3 regions of the Shouchella sp. JSM 1781072 genome follow, and region 3 is predicted to be linked to each of the others. Evidence: riboswitches for the same ligand, from Rfam matches in the RefSeq annotation. Region 3 holds a riboswitch; each other region holds the start of a gene.
What was found. Region 3 has a riboswitch for thiamine pyrophosphate ahead of ACE1TH_RS10765 (acetylornithine deacetylase). Riboswitches for the same ligand answer to the same signal wherever they lie in the genome.

Region 1 (6,600 bases), on a different contig from region 3:
GGTTTCGTCACCTTAAAACCGTTGAACGAATTATTGGAATGAAATCCGGAACTGGTGGCTCAGCTGGGGTTCACTACTTAAAATCTGTATTAGATGATTATTTTTTCCCAGAGCTGTGGGAGCTTCGGACAACCATTTAACAAAAAGCGATTTTCATCCTCAAACGTTAACAGGCACAGGTGTCGCTCTAGCTCACCTGTGCCTACTTATTATGTTGCTTGAATAAATCGAAATGGAAAGTGCTTTGCTTGACCTGTATTGTCAATGCCAACTCGCTTCGTTGCGATCACTGTCGAAGTCGATTGTCCATCATCTGCAATATAAAGAGGACCAGTCAGCAAACTTTGACCATATGCGGCCATCGGGATTCCCATCGCTTTTGTCAATTTACCTGGTCCATTCGAAAACTGTTTATCTCCTGCAAATTTCCCGCGCAATTCTTCCATCGCCTCAACCCCATATATCGGTTCAACACCGCGGATTAAAACCGCTTCTGGTTGATCAATACCTTCCGAAACAATATTAAGCAAGCAATGGGTATGCATCGTATACGTGTACACGTGACCCGCCTCACCATATAAGATTTCAGTCCGTTTCGTCCGCTTTCTCCCGTAGCTATGACAAGCCCGATCCAACACGCCTAAATATGCCTCGGTTTCCGTAATACGGGCAACCAGTTTATTCCCGTTCAACGTATGAACTAACAACTTACCAACAAGTGCTTTTGCTAGTGCCAACGTCGGTTGTTCATAAAACGATTGGTCCATTCTTTTACTTTCCATGGTTCACCTCTTTCCTTCTAACTCAAGCGAATATCCGATGTTGGAAAGACCGGAAACAAATGTCCTAATGAATAAGCGATCACTATTAATCCTACTAATAGAAACACAAATTGTCCATCAAGTCGTCGACAACGCATTGTATAAAAATACGTTCTTTTCTGTCCATGCTCTTGAAACTGTTTCACCTCCATTGCAATCGCTAAACGTTGTGCGCGCCGAATCGCTTGTGTTAAAAGAGGAATGACATAAAATGAAAACGCCCGATAAAGTCGGTTTCCTTTTTGATTTCTACCCTGCCCTCGAATACGATATGCATAACGTAACGTTTGATAGTCTTCTACCATAATTGGCAGCATTCGTACAGCTGCTAAAAAAGCATACGCATAAGCTGGAGGCATATGTAACTGTTGCATTAATGAATAAAATAAATGAACAGGCTTTGTCGTTAAAAGAAACAATAAGCCAAGAGTCGCAAATAATGTTGCCCGTAAGCCAAGATGGATACCTGTATAAAAACTTTCTTCTGTAATATGAACAAGTCCCCATTGGAACCACGTTGTCTCCCCTTGACCGAAAAAAATCATTGTCGTGGACGCTGAGACAAATAAGAATAAAAATGAGGCGATGTACAGACTAACATATCCTTTAGGGTGGCCCGAACAGAACACCGTCAGAATAAGAAAACTTGCAAGCATGAACAAAAGAACATTTGGATTATGAATAAATACAATGAGCCCAAAGATGGCGAGTAAGCATAAAAGTTTGACAGTAGGATTCATTTTCATTAGAAATGTTCCATTAACCGAGTAAGCCACGTTCTTGCCTCCTCTCCCTGCAAACGAGCTGACCTTTTTCAATGACCCACTGTTGCGTAGCAAAATGCTCGACTAACGTTTCATCATGGGTAACCATAAGAATGGTTCCTCCCGCTTGGCGAAAGCGTTCCATTTCATTAAGGACAGCAAAGGTTTGGCTAGCATCTTGTCCAAATGTCGGTTCATCTAACAAAAGAAACGCTTTTTGATTTACAAAAGCTGTCGCTACACTTAGCCGTCTTTTTTGCCCAACCGACAATCGATAAGGATGCATTTGACGGTGTTCTGCGAGACCGAATTGGTAAAGTATGGATGCCACTGCCTCTTCTTGCGCATCGGTTGTTGCCGAATAAACAAGCTCTTGCTCAACCGAAGTTGTGACAAATTGATATTCAGGGTTTTGAAAGACAAAATTCATTCGATCCGTCACGTCTTCTTTGTTTGCAACAGCGTGACCGTTTATGTCATATTGCCCAATATGTGTCAGTAAATTCATTAAACCGTAGAGAAATGATGACTTCCCTGCACCATTCACACCTGTTATACAAATCCAATCTTTTTGATAAACCTTCGCTTGTTTAATGGCAACCAAGCTTTTCTTTTTCCGAAGTAGCGTCCAGTTTGTCAGGGTCAGCATCGTTTTTTCTTTGTTCGGTAAGGACGTCAATAAGGGATTCTGTTGAGTATACTCACGCCAAGCACTCGGATACCAAATTCCTGTTGCCTTAATTTCGTTTCGATAGTGCTGAAAAAAAGATGATGGCTTCGTATCTGCTATAAGTTGTCCATTTTGATTTAGTAATAAGATTCTATCCATGTGAGGCAAGGCTTCCGTCAGTCGATGTTCAACAGCGATGACCGTTTTACCTTTTGTTTGCTTAGCAATTTCTTCCCAAAGCTTCTCTGCTCCATGTGGATCTAATAAAGCAGAAGGTTCGTCTAAAATCATGCATTCTTCATTTTGAATCATAGCAGATGCAAGGGCTAACCGCTGCTTCATCCCCATTGAGAGCGTTTGAATAGCTGTATGTGGTTGTTGATCTGGTAAACCAACTTTGCGCAATATGCGTTTGATAATAGGACGCATCTCTGATGTTGGCACAGACTGATTTTCCAGCATAAATCCAAGCTCCTCATCCATATAAGGCATACAAAACTGCGAATCAGGATCTTGAAAGACGTAACTACATGATGGAAGTTTTAGATTGTCCACCTCAATATTTAATCCGTTTAAAGAATCACTCAAACCTGCAATTACTTGCATTAGCGTGGATTTCCCTGCTCCGCTTGGACCTAGAATTAACACGTTCTCCCCCGGTTTTACTGCCAACGATACACGCTCTAAAATTGTACGACTTGTACTGCTGCTTTGAACTGTTAAGTTACGAAACTGAATGCTGTATGATTGACTCATGAATATGGTTTTCCGTTATGTTCGTTTGGTTGAATGTCACTCAGCACACCTGTTTTTTGCAAAGCTTGCACAAGTTTCGCTGCCAATACGCCTGTAATTAAGATCGCTCCCACTGTCCGAAAAACAATTCGTAGCGTTAAGACCCACGCAGAAAGCTGGCCGATATTTGCATATAGAAAATCTAAACCGAGAGAAGCAAAGCTTGCAAAAACTCCACCTAACATCGCGGTCCAAATTGTAAATACTTTATATCTAAATAAAGCGAACGCGCACTCCATTCCAATCCCTTGAGCAATCCCGTAAATAAGTAAAATACCTCCGTAGGGAGATCCTGCAATGAATTCTCCTGATGCCGCTGCCGTTTCCGCAATAAGTGCAATGAACGGTTTTCGAATAATCAATGCGGCAAGCGTTCCTGCAATAAACCACATTCCATAAATAAGTTGTTCAAGCTGTAATCCAAAGACGCCAACTAAATCACTAATAGGACTCCATAAGCGATACACTACAGCAAATACGGTTGCAATCATGACCGTAACTAAAATATCCACCAACGTTAATTTTTTTCTTTTCACCATTTTCTCTCCATCCCACCACCAAGAAAACCAAAAAAACGCTCCATCTAAACGATGGAACGACGTATGTAAATAAACCGGTTGTGTATTACACATCCCTACAACTTACATATCGCACTTCCCTTCGCTAGCATTATCTAGATCAGGTAAAGGGTTAAGGACAAGTCCTCTCTCAGCTTTTTGCACCCCTAGTGGCTATTAAATTTTATCGTACAAATTAATTAGATCATACTCTCTATTGATTCGCAAGTGATTGTTTTAAATTTTCTAATTCTAATAAATCATGCAGTGAATGGATCTCAAAAGTCGGCTTACTGTCGGTATTGTTCAGCAATTGGTCTCGGTTTAACCAAACAGATGGTATGTTGCTTGCGTTCGCACCCAATATATCCGTATGTAGATTATCTCCGACCATTAACGTTTCATTAGGAGCAATCTCCAAACGAGCAAGGGCTTCTTCAAACATACGTACCTTTGGTTTCCCTTGCCCAAAAGCACCAGAAATTAAAATGTGATCAAAGTAAGGAACAAGCTCTGGCGTCAGTTCTAATTTTGTGTTTTGTAAATCTGGTGAGCCATTCGTGATTAAAACAAGCTGTACGTTATCTTTTAATGCATTTAAAGTTGAAAAAGTGTCCTCATAAACAACTGGGTGTTTTCGTCTTTCAATCGGAAAAAGATGTGCAAGTTCCAACGCAAAAGCCTCATCCTGAACACCAAGCTTTTGTAATCCCCCGTACCACGCTTCTCTTTGGTAGTGTGGAGCAACTTCTCGTAATGCGGCGAAGTCTTCTCCATCGTCACGAAATTCTCCCCATAACCCTTCAAAAGGATTAATGCCAATATTCACTGTAAACGGGTAAGTGTCGTAACCTTGATATAACGTTCTTGCTTCATGGCGTACAAACGATTCTAACTGATTTGGGTCAACGTTTTTTTCAATAGATGCATGAAGACACGTCTGCCGAAATGCAAGCGCGATGCTTTTTTTATCCCAAAGTAACGTATCATCTAAATCAAAGAAAACTGCTTTTATCATTCATTCCTCCGTTAATAACGATTAATCTTGCTCAATCTTAACAATCCAGCCAAGACGATCTTCTTCTTCTCCCACATAAAGCTTCGTTAAATAATCGTAAAGTCGTTGTGCTAATGGGCCTGTCTTATTTTCATTTATAACAATGGTTTCTTCATTCCATTCCAATTGTCCAACTGGTGAAATGACCGCAGCGGTCCCTGTTCCAAACGCCTCTTCCAAGATGCCGTCTCGCGATGCTTGATAAATCTCTTCAATCGACAGCTGTTTTTCTTGAACCGGAATTTCCCATTCTTTGAGTACTTGAATCACGCTATCCCGTGTAACCCCTGGTAAAATACTGTCATTTAATTTCGGCGTAACAACTTCACCGTTCACTTTAAAGAATACATTCATACTTCCTACTTCTTCAATATACTTCTTTTCACTTGCATCAAGCCATAGAACTTGTGCCTTTTCTTTCGCTGTCGCTCGAGCTTGTGCTTTGTAAGCCGAACAATAGTTACCAGCCGTTTTCGCCGTACCAGTTCCGCCTGGCGCTGCACGTGTATAACGTTCTTCAACTAGTATACTAACAGGTGCCATACCTTCTTTGTAATAGGCACCAACTGGCGATAAAATAATCATTAATTTGTATGACTGTGACGGCGCAACACTTAAATTAGTTTCTGTTGAAATAATAAAAGGGCGAATATAGAGAGAAGTGCCGTCTTTTTTTGGAATCCATTTTTTATCAATCGTTAACAGTTCTTTTAAGTACGTTAACACTTGATCCTCATCAATCGCCGGGATGTTTAATCGCTCGCTCGAACGATTTAATCGCTTAATGTTCATATCTGGTCGAAACAAATGAATCGCATCATCTTTTTTTGAGCGATACGCTTTTAACCCTTCAAATACCGTTTGACCATAATGAAAAACCATTGCAGCAGGATCTAATGTTAAAGGTTGATAAGGAATAATTCGTGGACTGTACCAGCCTTTATCTTCGGAGTAATCCATGATAAACATGTGATCGGTGAAGACCGTTCCAAATACAAGTGAATCGTCATTAGGTTTCTGCTTTTCGTGTGTACATTTCATAATTTCTAGCGTATGTTCTGTCATAAAAAGCTTCCTTTCTAACTCCTAATAAAATGTGTACGTTTTGTCCATACTAAAAAATATACTCTTTATCATTTACGAAAAATAGCGATCAATTGACTTATAACCGAACGAAAAATGAATTCTTCCGGCTTATAATTGTTCGCCATCCATGAATCTCTTGAAATGATAAAATTTATTCTTATTACTATAACATGAATTTATATTTTCAAACAGTTTAAAAATTAGGTATATGAATGAACTTGATCGATGAGAGAAAGGAAAAGAGATGAGACGATACGAAGAACTAAGAAAAGGTGAAACTGGCGCTTGGTTAAGCATCGGCACGTATCTTTTTTTAGCTAGTTTAAAATTAGTCATCGGCTATATTTTTCTATCACAAGCGTTAATTGCAGACGGCTACAACAACGCAGCAGACATTATCGTTTCTGTAGCGGTGCTCGTAGGGTTACGAATTTCTCAAAAACCACCTGATGATGATCACCCTTACGGTCACTTTAGAGCGGAGCATATCGCAGCGTTATTAGCGTCGTTCATTATGGCGGTAATTGGGATACAAGTTTTAATTAATGCAGGCACCAGCTTATTTAATCGTGAAACTGTTGAAGCTCCTAGTTTAATTACTGCATGGGTTGCTGGCTTTAGCGCAGTTGTGATGTTGCTCGTCTATCGTTACAACCGCAAACTAGCTAAAAAAATTAATAGCCAAGCTTTAATGGCCGCTTCACAAGATAATAAAAATGATGCCCTTGTGAGTGTCGGTGTAGTCATAGGGATCATCGGCTCTCATTTTCACTTAGGATGGATTGATTCCCTAACCGCTTTTATTATCGGTCTAATCATTTGTTATACAGCGTGGTCTATTTTCAAAGAT
Region 2 (6,600 bases), on a different contig from region 3:
CGTTGCTAGAGGAGACCTTGCATTTGTTGATAAAATTGCGAATGCGAAAGATGCTGGCGCCGCTGGTGTTATTATTTATAACAATCTTCCAGGTGCAGGCCATAATCCTGTTTACGTTGGGGCGAGCCGTGGCTATATTCCAGGTTTCTCACTCACGTATGAACAAGGTAGAGCGATTGTTGATTTACTTGACGAAGACGCTACGGTAACGTTTGGTGACATGAGTGCTTTCACGACGATTGGCGACACACTGGCTGATTTTAGTTCAAGAGGCCCTGTGAATTATACAGCCGCCATCAAACCAGAAGTGGTAGCGCCTGGTGTAGATGTATTGTCAACCGTTCCAAGCTACATGGCAGGACCTGAGTTTATTGGCGATTATGAATTTTCTTACGGAAGAGCTTCAGGTACATCGATGTCTTCCCCTCACGTAGCAGGGATTGCAGCGCTTATGCTTCAAGCAAATGAAGCGTTAACGCCAGCAGAAGTGAAAACCAAACTGATGAACACATCTGTACCATTGACGAATGATTACAATGTCTTTGAGGTAGGTGCTGGACGTGTAGATCCACAAGCAGCGATCGATTCAACAATGATGTTCCAATCAACGATGGACGCTTTACATGTGGAAGATAGCTTACTAACGATTATCCCTGACCGTACAGGCGCACTAAGCTTTGGGCCAGTGAGCACGGCAACAGGAAACATTCGTGAACTTCAAAGCCTTCGTATTTCAAATACAGGTGAAGAAGCAAAATCATTTACGGTTCAAACTCAATTTGAAGCAGTGAACGGAACGCTACCAGCAGGAGCAAGTGGGATGACGCTGCAGACAAATACGTCGATTACTGTTCCAGCAGGTGAAACCGTGACGAGCAATAGTTTCTTAGTGGCACCAAAAATTGCGAGACAAGGATTATATGGCGGCTATATGGTCTTCACAAATAAAGATGATTCATCTGAAGTGTACCGTGTCCCATTTGGAACGTATGTGTCTGAACAGGCAATTGCGGACCTGCCAATTGGTCAACCTGTCGTCGCGTCAATTCCAGCATCATAAAAGAATATGTGGGGGAGAGCGTCTCCCCTTCTTACTAAGGGTGTAACATATGGCGAAAAAAATCTGGACGAGTATCCGCTTAGTACTTATGACAATCTTTTCATTTCTGTTCTTCGTTGTGTTGCTCGTTTTTATACAAAGTAATGGCGAAGAAGGCGCAGGAATCGAACTATTTGGCTACACTTCTTTCACCGTTCTGTCCAATAGTATGGAGCCAACGTTTCATGCCGGCGACGTGATTATTATTGAACAAAATGAAGACGTAAGAAATGGGGATGTCGTCACGTATATGACGCCAGAACGCCGTTTGTTTACACATCGAATTGTTGGTGAAGCAAGAGAAGACGGGAAAACCTTCTATACAACGAAGGGAGATAATAACTCTATTGAAGATCGACTCCCCATTGTTGATGAACAAATTGTAGGTGTTCACCGCTTCACGATACCGAAAATCGGGCTGATCTCCGAGTCAATTCAAAATAATGTTGATATGCGCTATGTTGTTTTTATTCCTTTAGTCATTTTTCTCATTATAACCATCATGGAATTTACGCAAAGAAAACATAAGAAACCTGAGGAGGAGCAACTTTATGAAAAAGAAAGCACTTAAACTCTCATTACTAGGTACCGCATTTGCAGGAGCGTTAGTTTTTACAGCGACATCAACAGGCTCATTTGCCTGGTTCACGGATTCAGTGGAAGCAACTGGCGAAATTCAAGGGGGAACCTTAGAATTAAACAATGGTGAAGACATCAATGGATCGATTGTCGAAGCGTCAAACTTTGCGCCATCTCAGCTCATCTTTGGGGATTGGTTGTCTGTTGAAAATACAGGAACCCTTGATACACACTTGCAAGCGACTTATGCACACAACGTCAATTTAGAAGTGCCGATTGACGCTTACAAAGTCGGCTATATTGCGCTCAAATATACTGTTGCTCCAGGAAGAGATGTCTATGAAGATGCCCAGTACCGTTTGGATCAACTTTTTAATGGCGTCACAAATGAAGTTCAAACGTTTTCAGCTGCATCTAACGCAGGTTCCGATGATGTTGAAGTGTTAGTTGCATTAGTGGATGAAAGTGATTACGACCAAAACACTGGTGAGCTCTTCTTAGGAGACGGGGCGCAATCAGGAACGGATAATGAATTTTGGCAGCTTGATGAGGGACAGTACATTGACCTTAATTTTGGTGTAAAGCTTGATGCGAATGCCGGGAACGAGTACCAGGGCGCTGTTTATCAAGCCGTTCTGGAAGTGTTAGCGAAACAAACAGATAATGGGTCTGAATATTAATCGTTAGAAGAGACCGGTCCGGCTTATGCCGAGACCGGTCTCTTCATTGTGGATAATGAGATGTTAAATACGAGGTTGCCTCTTCTTTTGTTACATCTAGCTGAAGTAATCCTTTTAGAAGAGTTTGTTCATATGCTGAAGCAGGCTTGGTTTCTTGACATTGCGGCCAATCCTGGTCGGAGGTAAATGTTAAAACCGGTAGATCGTTCATAAAGCCAGCTACGACTAGTTTGTTGTACCATCCGTCTTCTAAGGTGAGTGAACCTTTTTTGTACAATTCGTCAAAATCGATTGAAAGAAAATCGAGCTGATTTTCTTGTTTCACAACATCAATAAATTGCTCGGTTGTAATAAGATAGGCTTTCGAAAAAGTATGTGTATGCGGTTTGATTTCATTCCGAATAAAAGCCACCCCTCCAAATCCCCATTTTGTTTGCTCTTTTGCAAAATAAAGATCATAGGGTAACCGAAACGGAGTGGAGCAAAGAGGAGGGGTACGATCGCGAGCCCCTCTCTCTACTTTTGATGAGCCATCAGGCCGTCCGCCTTGTATATAACAAAGAAAACGTTCTTCAAGCATGTTCGAGCCGTAGCTCGCATACCATACGTGTGTCATGTAACAGCCTCAAGCGACACAGGCCATGATTCTTTTGTATACGCCATTTCCCAAAAGGCGTATTCTAATTGGCAGCTTTTCAAGAAATGATCAAGCATGTCTTGTTTTTGAGCTGCGGTTGCTTCCTGCGCAAGTTCATCAAGACGATTACAAAAAATGGCTGTAACGCTCATCTCACCGCCGGAACGGTAAAAGGAAATCCAATCGTAAAACGGATGATCCTCTTCGGGCTTGAAGGTTTCGTATAAATAATCGCCAATCACTTGATAAGTCCAAGGGCAGGGGAGTAGCACAGCTAAAACGTCTGCTAATGACCCCGTTTGAGCAACATCAAGCATATGCCTTGTATAATGATGTGCAGTTGGTGCTAATGGCTCGTGGTGCAAGTCTTCATAAGCAACCCCTGCAACTTGGCAGAAATTATTATGCGGGTGAATTTCGCTGTGGAGAATAAACGAAATTTGCTCATTAAACATGGCAATATCGTCTCTTGATGTGCTTTTGTTAATCGCTAATCCATAAATTTGCATAAACGTGTTTAAGTACTCAAAGTCTTGTTTGACGTAGTGGATTAAAGCTTCAGGTTCGAGCGTACCTTTCCCGATGCCTTGAACAAATGGGTGCTGAAGAATCGCTTCAAATACGGGGTTTGCTTTCTGTCTTAATTCGTTACTAAAACTCATAAAAATAACCTCCTTTTTGTTCACAAAGGGAGGACCCTAAAGGAGTGCCAGCAAATAGTGCTGCAGCTCCACTTCCCTACGCTGGTATTAACCAGATCAGGTTCAAAGGGTCAAAGCTAAGCTTTTCTCAGTCAAAAGACGCCCCTAGTGGTTCTCTTTTAGTGAACCATACATTGACAGATTATTCAATTCTTTTTACATGAAAAAAAGCATGGTAGGTAAACCATGCTTCAAACATATTAATTATCCTTCGACTTTATTTTCTGCTCGTTTTTCGATTTCCGTTTTCGCTTCTTCTCCCTCGCTCGGTTTCTTAGATAGGAACCATCCACCAAGCACGATTAAGACAAGTACACTGTAGAAGAATAGTTTCCAACCTGTCGAGTGTGGAAATTCATGCGGAATAACACCTATCGCATCGTGAGCCAGGACTTGCACAGCGAGTTTTACACCTACCCAGCCAACAATAATGAAAGCCGCTGTTTCAAGCCCAGGTCGTTTTTGTAAAAGCACCACAAATTTTGAAGCAGCAAAACGCATGATTAGAAGGCCGATAAATCCGCCTAAGAAAACAACGACAAACTGCCCAACGTCCATACTTCCTACGGTTCCAAGTCCTGTAGGTGTTAGTGCAGTTGCAAGCGCGACAGCAGCTAAGATTGAGTCGACTGCGAAGGCAATGTCGGCAATCTCTACTTTAAATACTGTTGTCCAGAACCCACTGCCTTTTTTTACTTTCGTGATTCCAGCGGCTTGCTCTTGTTTTTTGACGACATGTTTTCGGAACAAATGATTTAACGCAATAAATAATAAGTATGCGGCACCGAGTGCTTGAACTTGCCAAACATCCACTAAGAATGAAATGACAAATAACGAAGCTAATCGGAAAACGAATGCACCAGCTAACCCGTAAAACAGGGCTTTTTTACGTTCCTTGTCGGGTAAATGTTTCACCATAATAGCTAAAACAAGTGCATTATCTGCGGCAAGAATCCCTTCTAAAGCAATAAGAACAAGTAATACCCAGCTGTATTCTAATAATAAAGCTGCATCCATAGTCAACACGCCTCTCTTAGTTTGCACCCCTTAGGTTCGACAAAACGAGTCAATTTATGAATACAAAAAGACCCCTGCCTTGTACGAACGAGGCAAAGGTCTTGCTAGACATTATGTATATCATGCCAAACAAAGCCGGTGGAAGTTCTCCACGTAATGACGACTTTGGTTCAAGTTATAGAAACTTGCAGCTACTCCCCTTTGAAGGAATGTATGTGATTGTTAAAAATAGTATATGTGAAGAGCCATGATCCGTCAAGAAAAATTTCAAAATAATGAAACGGGTGAGCATAATGCGCTTCTAATTCGGGTAGAGATGAATAATGAAGAAAAGGATGTGGTGTAAGGTGCGGCTTGAACATCGTATGATCGAAGCAAACGGTTATCACTTTCATGCTGTTTGTGCGGGACCTAAAGATGGAGAACTTGTCTTAATGTTACACGGATTTCCAGAGTTTTGGTATGGATTTAGACATCAAATAACTGAGCTTGCCAAGAATGGTTATTATGTTGTTGTACCCGACCAAAGAGGCTATAACGAAAGCGATAAACCTCAGACGATTGAATCGTATACACTTGATGAATTGCGAGATGACTGTGAAGCGATGATTGACTTTTTTAACAGAGAGCAAGCGATTGTTATTGGGCATGACTGGGGCGGTGCGGTTGCTTGGCATTTAGCAGCTACAAGACCAAATCGTGTGAAAAAACTCATTCCAGTAAATATTCCTCATCCTGCTGATATGCCAAAAGGAATGGTGAAAAATCCGACTCAGTTTGTTCGAAGTTTGTATATGGTATTTTTCCAATTGCCGTATTTGCCAGAGAAAGTATTGAAGACAGATGCTTTTACGTACATGGCGAAAGGGTTAAAGTGGACAGGTCGTCATGGTGCGTTTGACAAAGAGGACTTGGAGCATTACCGAACAGCTTGGTTACAGCCAGGGGCGATCAAAGCGATGTTAAATTGGTATCGAGCAGTACGAATTGATTTTCGCCACGGATGGAAGGCGCTTGACTTTAACATCGATGTGCCGACGACAATCCTTTGGGGGCTGGATGACCCATTCCTTTCAAAAACGCTAGCGAAAGAAAGCTTGAAACGTTGTACACAAGGAGAACTTATTTATATTGGGGATGCGACGCATTGGGTTCACCATGAATATCCTAGCATCATTAATCATCTAATACTAAAGAGCCTAAGCAAAAACGAGTCTCAATCGGAACAAGTACTGAGCGACTAGGCAACCGAGATTTCCATTATTCTCTTTCTAGTGTTACGATACGTTTATTCAGATTAAAGGAGGGATCGTTCAAATGATTCATGTTCTGATCTCAAGAAAGAATGATTAAATGCAAGATGCATCACCTGTAGACGATGGTAGTTAAATGTCCTTCGTTTATCCACAGGCTGAGGCGTGTGCGTTTTTTGTGTATCACAAAATGATGGAGGTCTTTTAACACTTATGATTGAAACACATACAAGAACGATCCAAGATATCATTGTCGTTGGTGTAGAACGGCAAGAAGACGAACATTTTCAATATGGAATGGAAGAGCTTGAGAATTTGGCGAAAGCGCTCGATTTAAACCCGGTTGCTTCATTGTCGCAGAAACTTCGTACACCCAATCAAACGACGTATATTGGGAGTGGGAAAGTCAATGAACTCTCAAGGTTAGTCGAGACATGTGACGTAAACTTAGTCATTTTTAATGATGAGCTTTCGCCTTCGCAAATTCGAAACTTAGAGAAAGAGCTTGAAGTGACGGTTTATGATCGAACAATGCTCATATTAGATATATTTGGCGAGCGTGCGAAAACGAATGAGGCACAGCTTCAAGTTGAAATCGCACGACTTAAATATTTGTTGCCTCGACTTGTAGGCA
Region 3 (6,600 bases):
CAATTGCAAAAGCGCGGTCCACGTATTCCTCGACTCGCTCCTGAGTCGGAATTCGCTTCACCCATTTTGTGACGCCTTGAAAAAGGGTTTGATGATCAATTTCCTGGAAAGCATTTTTATCAACGTGATTCAAACCAATTTCTTCAACCAATGCAACAATCGGATAAGAAGCTTTTAACGATTCAGCCAATCCAGGCACAAGTAGTGTCGCTGCTGGACCATGCTGTGCGGTTACGACAGGAATTGTCTGTGTGCACATTCCGTACGCTTGTGCCATATAAGTACCTGCGTTTTCTTGTCTGTATCCTATTTGTTCAATGCCAATATCCGCGCAAGCTAGTGTAATAGAAGGGGGATTACTTTGCCCGAATACATATCGTACACCGTTTCTTTGTAAAGATGCTGCCAGTCGGCCAGCGTTGGTTGCAGTTGCATTCATATTGTTCACCTTTCTTTCAAAAAATTTCACTTGTTCATCTGTTTATATAAAGCGAGTAGTTGATCTTGGCTTGTTTGTCTTGGGTTCGTAAACCGATTCATGTCTTGAAACGCTTCAACCGCTAGCGCTTCCCACTCCGTTTCTTGGACGTTGTAAGTCGATAAGGTTGGAATTTCTAGGTCTAGGCGTAACTGACGAACGGCTTCAACAGCACGTTCTGCAGCAGCGATTGTTGAAAGACCCGTTACGTTTTCATCAAGTGCAGCCGCAATCTCTTTAAAGCGATCAGGGCAAGCTCTCAGGTTAAACATCATCACCTCAGGCAACGCAATGGCATTTGCAACACCATGTGGAATCCCGATCCTACCACCAAGGGCGTGGGCAAGGGCGTGAGCATTCCCGAGACCTACATTTTGAAATGCAATCCCTGCTAAAAGACTACCAGCCATCGTTTGTTCGCGAGCCAGTGCATTTGTTCCTTGAGAAACAGCCTGACGAAGAGATGCGCTTAATAAACGAATCGCTTGTAGTAAAATCGCATCAGTTAAAGGAGCTTTTCCATTCAAGGAATGAATGGATGTGTATCCTTCAATTGCATGGGTCAGAGCGTCCATCCCAGTCGCCGCAGTTAAATGTGGAGGTAAGCCATGAAGCAATAACGGATCGACCAAAGCAAGATCTGGGAACATAAAAGGACTGCCGATGCTTGCTTTACGCTTCTTCGTTTCGTCAGTAATAACGCTCCACATTGTCACTTCACTACCTGTGCCTGAAGTTGTAGGAATGACAAGTAATGGAAGCCCAGGTTTTGAAAAAGACCGCGTAGACTCATACTCTAAAATGTCTCCATCGTGCATAGAAAGAACGGAGGCGGCTTTAGCTGTGTCAATGACACTTCCACCACCTAAGGCTATAATTGCATCACAACCATTTTGGTTTATCTGATCCACAACCGTATGCACAACGGTAGAAGGTGGATTTGGAGGGATATCGCTAAAGAGTTTAAATGCGATGTTACTGTTTTCTAACACTTTTGAGATCGCCTTAACTAAACCTGATTCAATGAGACCGTTATCGGTAAGCAGAAGTGGCTTTTGTAAGCCTCGTTTTGTAAGTTCTTCTGCTAGTAATTGTGAAGAACCGCTTCCAAACGTAATCGCTGTTTTTGATAAAAATTGAAAGTCAACCTGTGACATGAAAAGACCTCCTAAGAACTGTGTTTAATTGAATTTTCTTCGTCAATTGCTTGATTTTTTTCCATGTATTTACGTCCGTATTCAGGTAGAAACAAAGTGAGGATACCAAAGATAAAAGGAGCTAAACAACAAATTGCCATCGCGCTGTAAAGCGTCATGATTTCACTCAACTGGCCAACAATAATGGACCCTAACGCTGCACCTAGAGTAATCGCTGTCAATACAATGCTTGTGCTTGCCGCAACCGTTTTAGAATGTAAACCTGGAATACGATAGAGAATCGTATAGGCTAGTGGAACAAAAGCGTATGCGCCATATCCACAAATGGCAGCGGCAATTGCTAAAATGACTAAATTTGATGTTTGCAACAAAATGAAATACGAGACAGGAAGAATAAATCCCCAAATCCAAATCAAAGGCTTATCATAACCGATTGATTTTGCCAAATAAGGAGAAGTTAATGACGCAATAGCGGAAAAAATAGGGATAAGCCCTAGAATAAAGCCAGTCTGACCAATCGTTAAGCCTAATGTGTCCGTTGCATGTGAAGGCCAAAATGTAAAAGCCGCTACCCAGATTAATGTGGTTGTTGGCCATGCAAAGGCTAGTAGCCAAACTGTTTTTAATTTCATTGCTTGAAGGATAGGATTTTTAGCTACTGTTGACTGTGACGCAACGTTCGTATTTGATGTCATTTCTTTTTTGTCGCGATAAAAGATCGGCCATAAAATAGCGAGAACGAGTACGAGACTACCTAATACGATTGCCGTCATGCGCCAGCCTCCAAAAAAAGCAAGGATGTAGACGATTGCCATCGTGCCAAGAGTTTGACCGATAGGCTGTAAGAAATTTTCGATTCCATTAATTTCTGTTAATCGAGTTTGAGGTACCCACTTCACTTTGACCACAACGACGGCACCTAAAATACTGACCATAATACTTTTGAATAGAATCATACTTGTCAGCATGGTGAACGTGTTTTGTGCGAGCCCAAACAAAAGAAGACCACTTCCACCAAGAAAAATCATGCCCATTATGCTATAGCGTGGATCAAGCTTTGTTGCTAGTGCCACAATAGGAATCGTAAGTAAACCAGCAATCAACTGTGAGATTCCAGCCAAATTACCAGCTGTATCATAGCCGAACTGAAGATCACTCATGATATCGGGCAAGACCATGCCGTAAGAAAAGCTTACCGTTTGCGCTAGCATCACCGTTATCCAAACCATTCCAAGTAATCCCCAGCCTCTTTTCTCGATGCTAGTCGTAACCTTGTTCATTTAATGGCCTCCTTTTATAAAAGCGCTTACAATTATTTATATACAGTTTACTGTACGTAAATTATACTGTCAACCAATAGCGTGAAAACTCAATCAGCTCAATTAGTGATAAAATGAATTACGTTTAAATGATGCTACCTTTCATTTTGCGTATGATCTTTTTCAACTGTTTATGAAGAATACCATTTCTTTAAGTTTTAAATTTTTTTTGCAGTTTGATACACTAAACATAACAACAATAAATTGAATAAAAACACCACTAGGGGTGCGCTAAGCTGAGAGAGACAAGGATGTCTTAACCCTTATGAACCTGATCTAGATGATACTAGCGGAGGGAAGTGGTTGAATCAGATGCGTCGTTTAATCGTTCAACACTTCTTTTCCTAAAAAAAGAGGTGTTTTTTATTTTTGAGGAGGAAAAGGGTATGGAAACATTCGTTGATGACGTGCACGAGCGAAAAGATGAGTTAATCCAACTTGTGAAAGACTTGATTGAGTTTGAAACACCAGCGCCGCCAGCTCGTAATACAGCAGGAATTCAAGCGTATATTGCGAACTATTTAAACGACTTAGGGGCAACGGTTGATCAGTGGGACGTTTATGAAGGGGATCCGAATGTAGTTGGCACATTAAAAGGATCGCACTCAGATACCTTTCACAGTTTGATTTTGAATGGTCACGTAGATGTCGCTTCTGTTGATAAGGATGAGGTGTGGAAGACGTCCCCTTTTTCTGCCGAGGTTATGGATGGAACGATTTACGGTCGTGGTGCTGCAGACATGAAAGGTGGTCTTGCTGCTTGTTTGTTTGCACTAAAACTTGCATCTGATTATGGTTTGAAGTTAAAGGGAGATGTCTTTTTACAGTCGGTTATCGGAGAAGAAGTGGGGGAAGCAGGGACGAAGCAATGTTGTGAGCGTGGCTATCAAGCAGACTATGCGATCGTCGCGGACACAAGTCACTGTGCCATTCAAGGTCAGGGCGGCGTCATTACAGGCTGGATTACAATTAAAAGTCCGACCACGCACCATGACGGCACGAGAAGACAAATGGTCCATGCAGGAGGAGGCGTGCATGGAGCAAGCGCAATTGAAAAAATGACAAAAATGATTACGGCTTTGCAAGAGTTAGAACGACACTGGGCTATTACAAAATCGTATCCTGGATTCCCCTCAGGAACCAACACGATTAATCCAGCCGTTATTGAAGGCGGACGGCATCCTGCTTTTGTAGCGGATGAATGCCGTTTATGGATAACGGTTCATTTTTACCCTGATGAAACGGTTGAAGAAGTCACAAAACAAATCGAAAACCATCTTCTTGCTGTTGCACAGGGAGATATATGGCTTCGAGATCATCCACCGCTGTTTGAATGGGGAGGCGAATCTATGATTGTTGATCGTGGCGAGGTGTTTCCTGCGTTTTCGGTTGATCAAGAACACGCTGCATTCTCGATGGTTACGGAAGCACACGAAGCGTTTTTTGGAGCACGACCAGATGTGGAAATGTCTCAAACGGTCACGGATGGAGGTTGGCTAGCCTCTTACGGTATCCCAACGATTCTTTATGGACCAGGGAAATTAGAACATGCGCATGCTGTGAATGAGCAATTAAATATTGAGGAGCTCATGAATTATACGCAGTCGTTGCTTCGTTTTATGATTAGCTGGTGCAACACGCCAAAAAGTAGCGCAGATTAATGCGCTACTTTCTTACCACAAGGTGGAGAGCGGTCCGTGTTCGCCAAAGACAGGATCATGACTTGGTTTCGGGACTTCTGTAATTTTTTGAATATGTTTTTCTTTCTCTGCAGGGTCACCTGTACATAAATCATATGGAACGCCTTCAGGATACGCGCCGATAACAGCAAATGACTCGCTACCATCAATAAATTTATGGCCGGTTCCTGCTGGTAAGATTAACACATCGCCGACACCAACTTCGAGCTGCTCGCCAGACACACCCCCAACTTGTAACGTTGCTTCACCTTCGACCACAACTAATACTTCATGGGCGTTGCTATGGTAGTGATGATAGTCAAAAATGCCACCACGCCAAGAGTTATACCAGTGATTTTCTTTTAAAATTTGTTCAATGCTATCTTCATTTTCAAATACCGCTTGATAATGCACAAATGGATAGCTCGGATGGTTTGGAACCCGCCCATCATCATTAAAATAATGTTGCTTCACCGTAACTTGATTTAAATCTCGCATCTGAAAAGCCTCCCATTTCCCTTTTATTATCTATACCACCCTAATGAGAGCGCAAACATAAAACAATCGACAGGAATGAGAATAAAGTTGTTTACGAAACGAGAAAGCGGGTAAAGAATTCCAAATAAATCCAAATCATTAGAGGTGTGAAGAATGAAGCGAAAACTAATGAAAGCTGAACAAGATCGCGTAATCAGTGGCGTTTGCGGGGGAATTGCAGACCATTTGGGGATCCCATCCCTCGCTGTCCGCTTGATTTTTCTTGTTATCCCCGCTAACGTTTTAATTTATGTGATCTTGGCAATGTATTTAGAGACAAATCCGGTTATCTAAGGGGAGGATGAAAATTTACAATACCAAATCCCATTCATGAATCTCAAAATCTCTTGCTCGTTCGACGACGTAAGGATCATTTTGCACAAGCTCTAGTAATTCTTCGAAAGTATTCGTTTGATAGATGACGAGCCCTCCTGTTCCGTCGATAAAGCGGCCGTTGGCAAAGATTTTTCCGTCTGCCTTTTTCTCCTGAAGGTATGCGACGTGAGCTTCACGATAGTCTTCGCTTTTCTGTTCATCTAGCATCGGTAAAAGTACGGCATAATAAGTCATAGGTCACTTCTCCTTATGATTAGATTTCGATTTTTCGTAAAATGACAGATTGAAAGGTTAGTTCGCCCCCAATTACGTGTTTAGGTACGACGGTAAATGATTCAATGGAAAAATGTGCAGTTAACAATGTTTGAAGGGCGTCATCTTCATAGAAAGAGAAAAATCGTTTTGGCTCGTAAACATCATCTTCCCAAATGCCTTCAGAATTCTTCCCGCCATATACACCTAAGTAAAACAGCCCGCCTGGTTGTAGCACGCGCTTTAGTTCAATTAAAACATCTTCCAGTTCAGCTTTTGGCACATGAAGTAAGCAGTTGAGTGCATAAATGGCGTCAAAATGGTTTGAAGGGAAGGTTAAGTCATAAAAGCTCATTTCTGCGGCTTCTAATCCTTTTTCCTTACATAAGGTAATCATTTCTGGTGATAGGTCAGTACTAAACGTTTTTAATCCATTTTCTTTAAAATAAAGGCTGTCATTTCCCGGACCTGCGCCAATTTCTAGAAGGGTCACTTTTTCTTCTTCCTGCACTAGTTTTAGAAAATGATTTCTTTCTTTCATCTTCCACGTCTCTGTTATTGCTTCATTTCGTTGATTGGCTTGTTTGTTATAAGCGTCTATTAGCAGCTTTTGGTTATCCAAATTTCATCCCCCATTATGGCAATGTTACATGTATGCAGCTTTCATTTTTTCTTCCAGCTTTTTCGTTAACTTGTCTCTTAGTGTACCGTGAGTCGCTTCTTGAAACTGTTCCTGTTCGTTCGTCCATTTTTCTTGTGGGTATTGCCAAACGGGATGAGGAATTCGTTCTGCTGGTTCCCAATCGTATCGCGGGAAAAGATGTGCATGTAAATACGTATCA

Region 1: linked by a shared signal. The riboswitch ahead of ACE1TH_RS07135 (ECF transporter S component) and the one ahead of ACE1TH_RS10765 (acetylornithine deacetylase) in region 3 are both predicted to bind thiamine pyrophosphate.
Region 2: linked by a shared signal. The riboswitch ahead of tenA (thiaminase II) and the one ahead of ACE1TH_RS10765 (acetylornithine deacetylase) in region 3 are both predicted to bind thiamine pyrophosphate.

Annotation. Positions count from the first base shown of each region.
Region 1 covers NZ_JBHFQE010000001.1:1,354,297-1,360,896, forward strand. Annotated here, with positions in the region: gene kynA (tryptophan 2,3-dioxygenase) at 1-140, shown strand, start outside; gene ACE1TH_RS07120 (DNA-3-methyladenine glycosylase) at 210-782, opposite strand; gene ACE1TH_RS07125 (energy-coupling factor transporter transmembrane component T family protein) at 800-1,597, opposite strand; gene ACE1TH_RS07130 (ABC transporter ATP-binding protein) at 1,581-3,011, opposite strand; gene ACE1TH_RS07135 (ECF transporter S component) at 3,008-3,589, opposite strand; TPP riboswitch at 3,689-3,786, opposite strand; gene ACE1TH_RS07140 (HAD family hydrolase) at 3,822-4,625, opposite strand; gene ACE1TH_RS07145 (branched-chain amino acid aminotransferase) at 4,647-5,729, opposite strand; gene ACE1TH_RS07150 (cation diffusion facilitator family transporter) at 5,995-6,600, shown strand, end outside.
Region 2 covers NZ_JBHFQE010000003.1:59,811-66,410, reverse strand. Annotated here, with positions in the region: gene ACE1TH_RS14245 (S8 family serine peptidase) at 1-1,060, shown strand, start outside; gene ACE1TH_RS14240 (signal peptidase I) at 1,110-1,670, shown strand; gene ACE1TH_RS14235 (TasA family protein) at 1,651-2,358, shown strand; gene ACE1TH_RS14230 (hypothetical protein) at 2,402-2,974, opposite strand; gene tenA (thiaminase II) at 2,971-3,657, opposite strand; TPP riboswitch at 3,714-3,813, opposite strand; gene ACE1TH_RS14220 (TerC family protein) at 3,901-4,713, opposite strand; yybP-ykoY riboswitch at 4,752-4,925, opposite strand; gene ACE1TH_RS14215 (alpha/beta fold hydrolase) at 5,061-5,957, shown strand; gene hflX (GTPase HflX) at 6,180-6,600, shown strand, end outside.
Region 3 covers NZ_JBHFQE010000002.1:276,071-282,670, reverse strand. Annotated here, with positions in the region: gene ACE1TH_RS10780 (acetolactate synthase catalytic subunit) at 1-439, opposite strand, end outside; gene ACE1TH_RS10775 (iron-containing alcohol dehydrogenase) at 466-1,635, opposite strand; gene ACE1TH_RS10770 (MFS transporter) at 1,647-2,915, opposite strand; TPP riboswitch at 3,167-3,269, shown strand; gene ACE1TH_RS10765 (acetylornithine deacetylase) at 3,341-4,615, shown strand; gene ACE1TH_RS10760 (cupin domain-containing protein) at 4,628-5,131, opposite strand; gene ACE1TH_RS10755 (PspC domain-containing protein) at 5,285-5,464, shown strand; gene ACE1TH_RS10750 (YciI family protein) at 5,480-5,740, opposite strand; gene ACE1TH_RS10745 (class I SAM-dependent methyltransferase) at 5,760-6,380, opposite strand; gene ACE1TH_RS10740 (HIT family protein) at 6,405-6,600, opposite strand, start outside.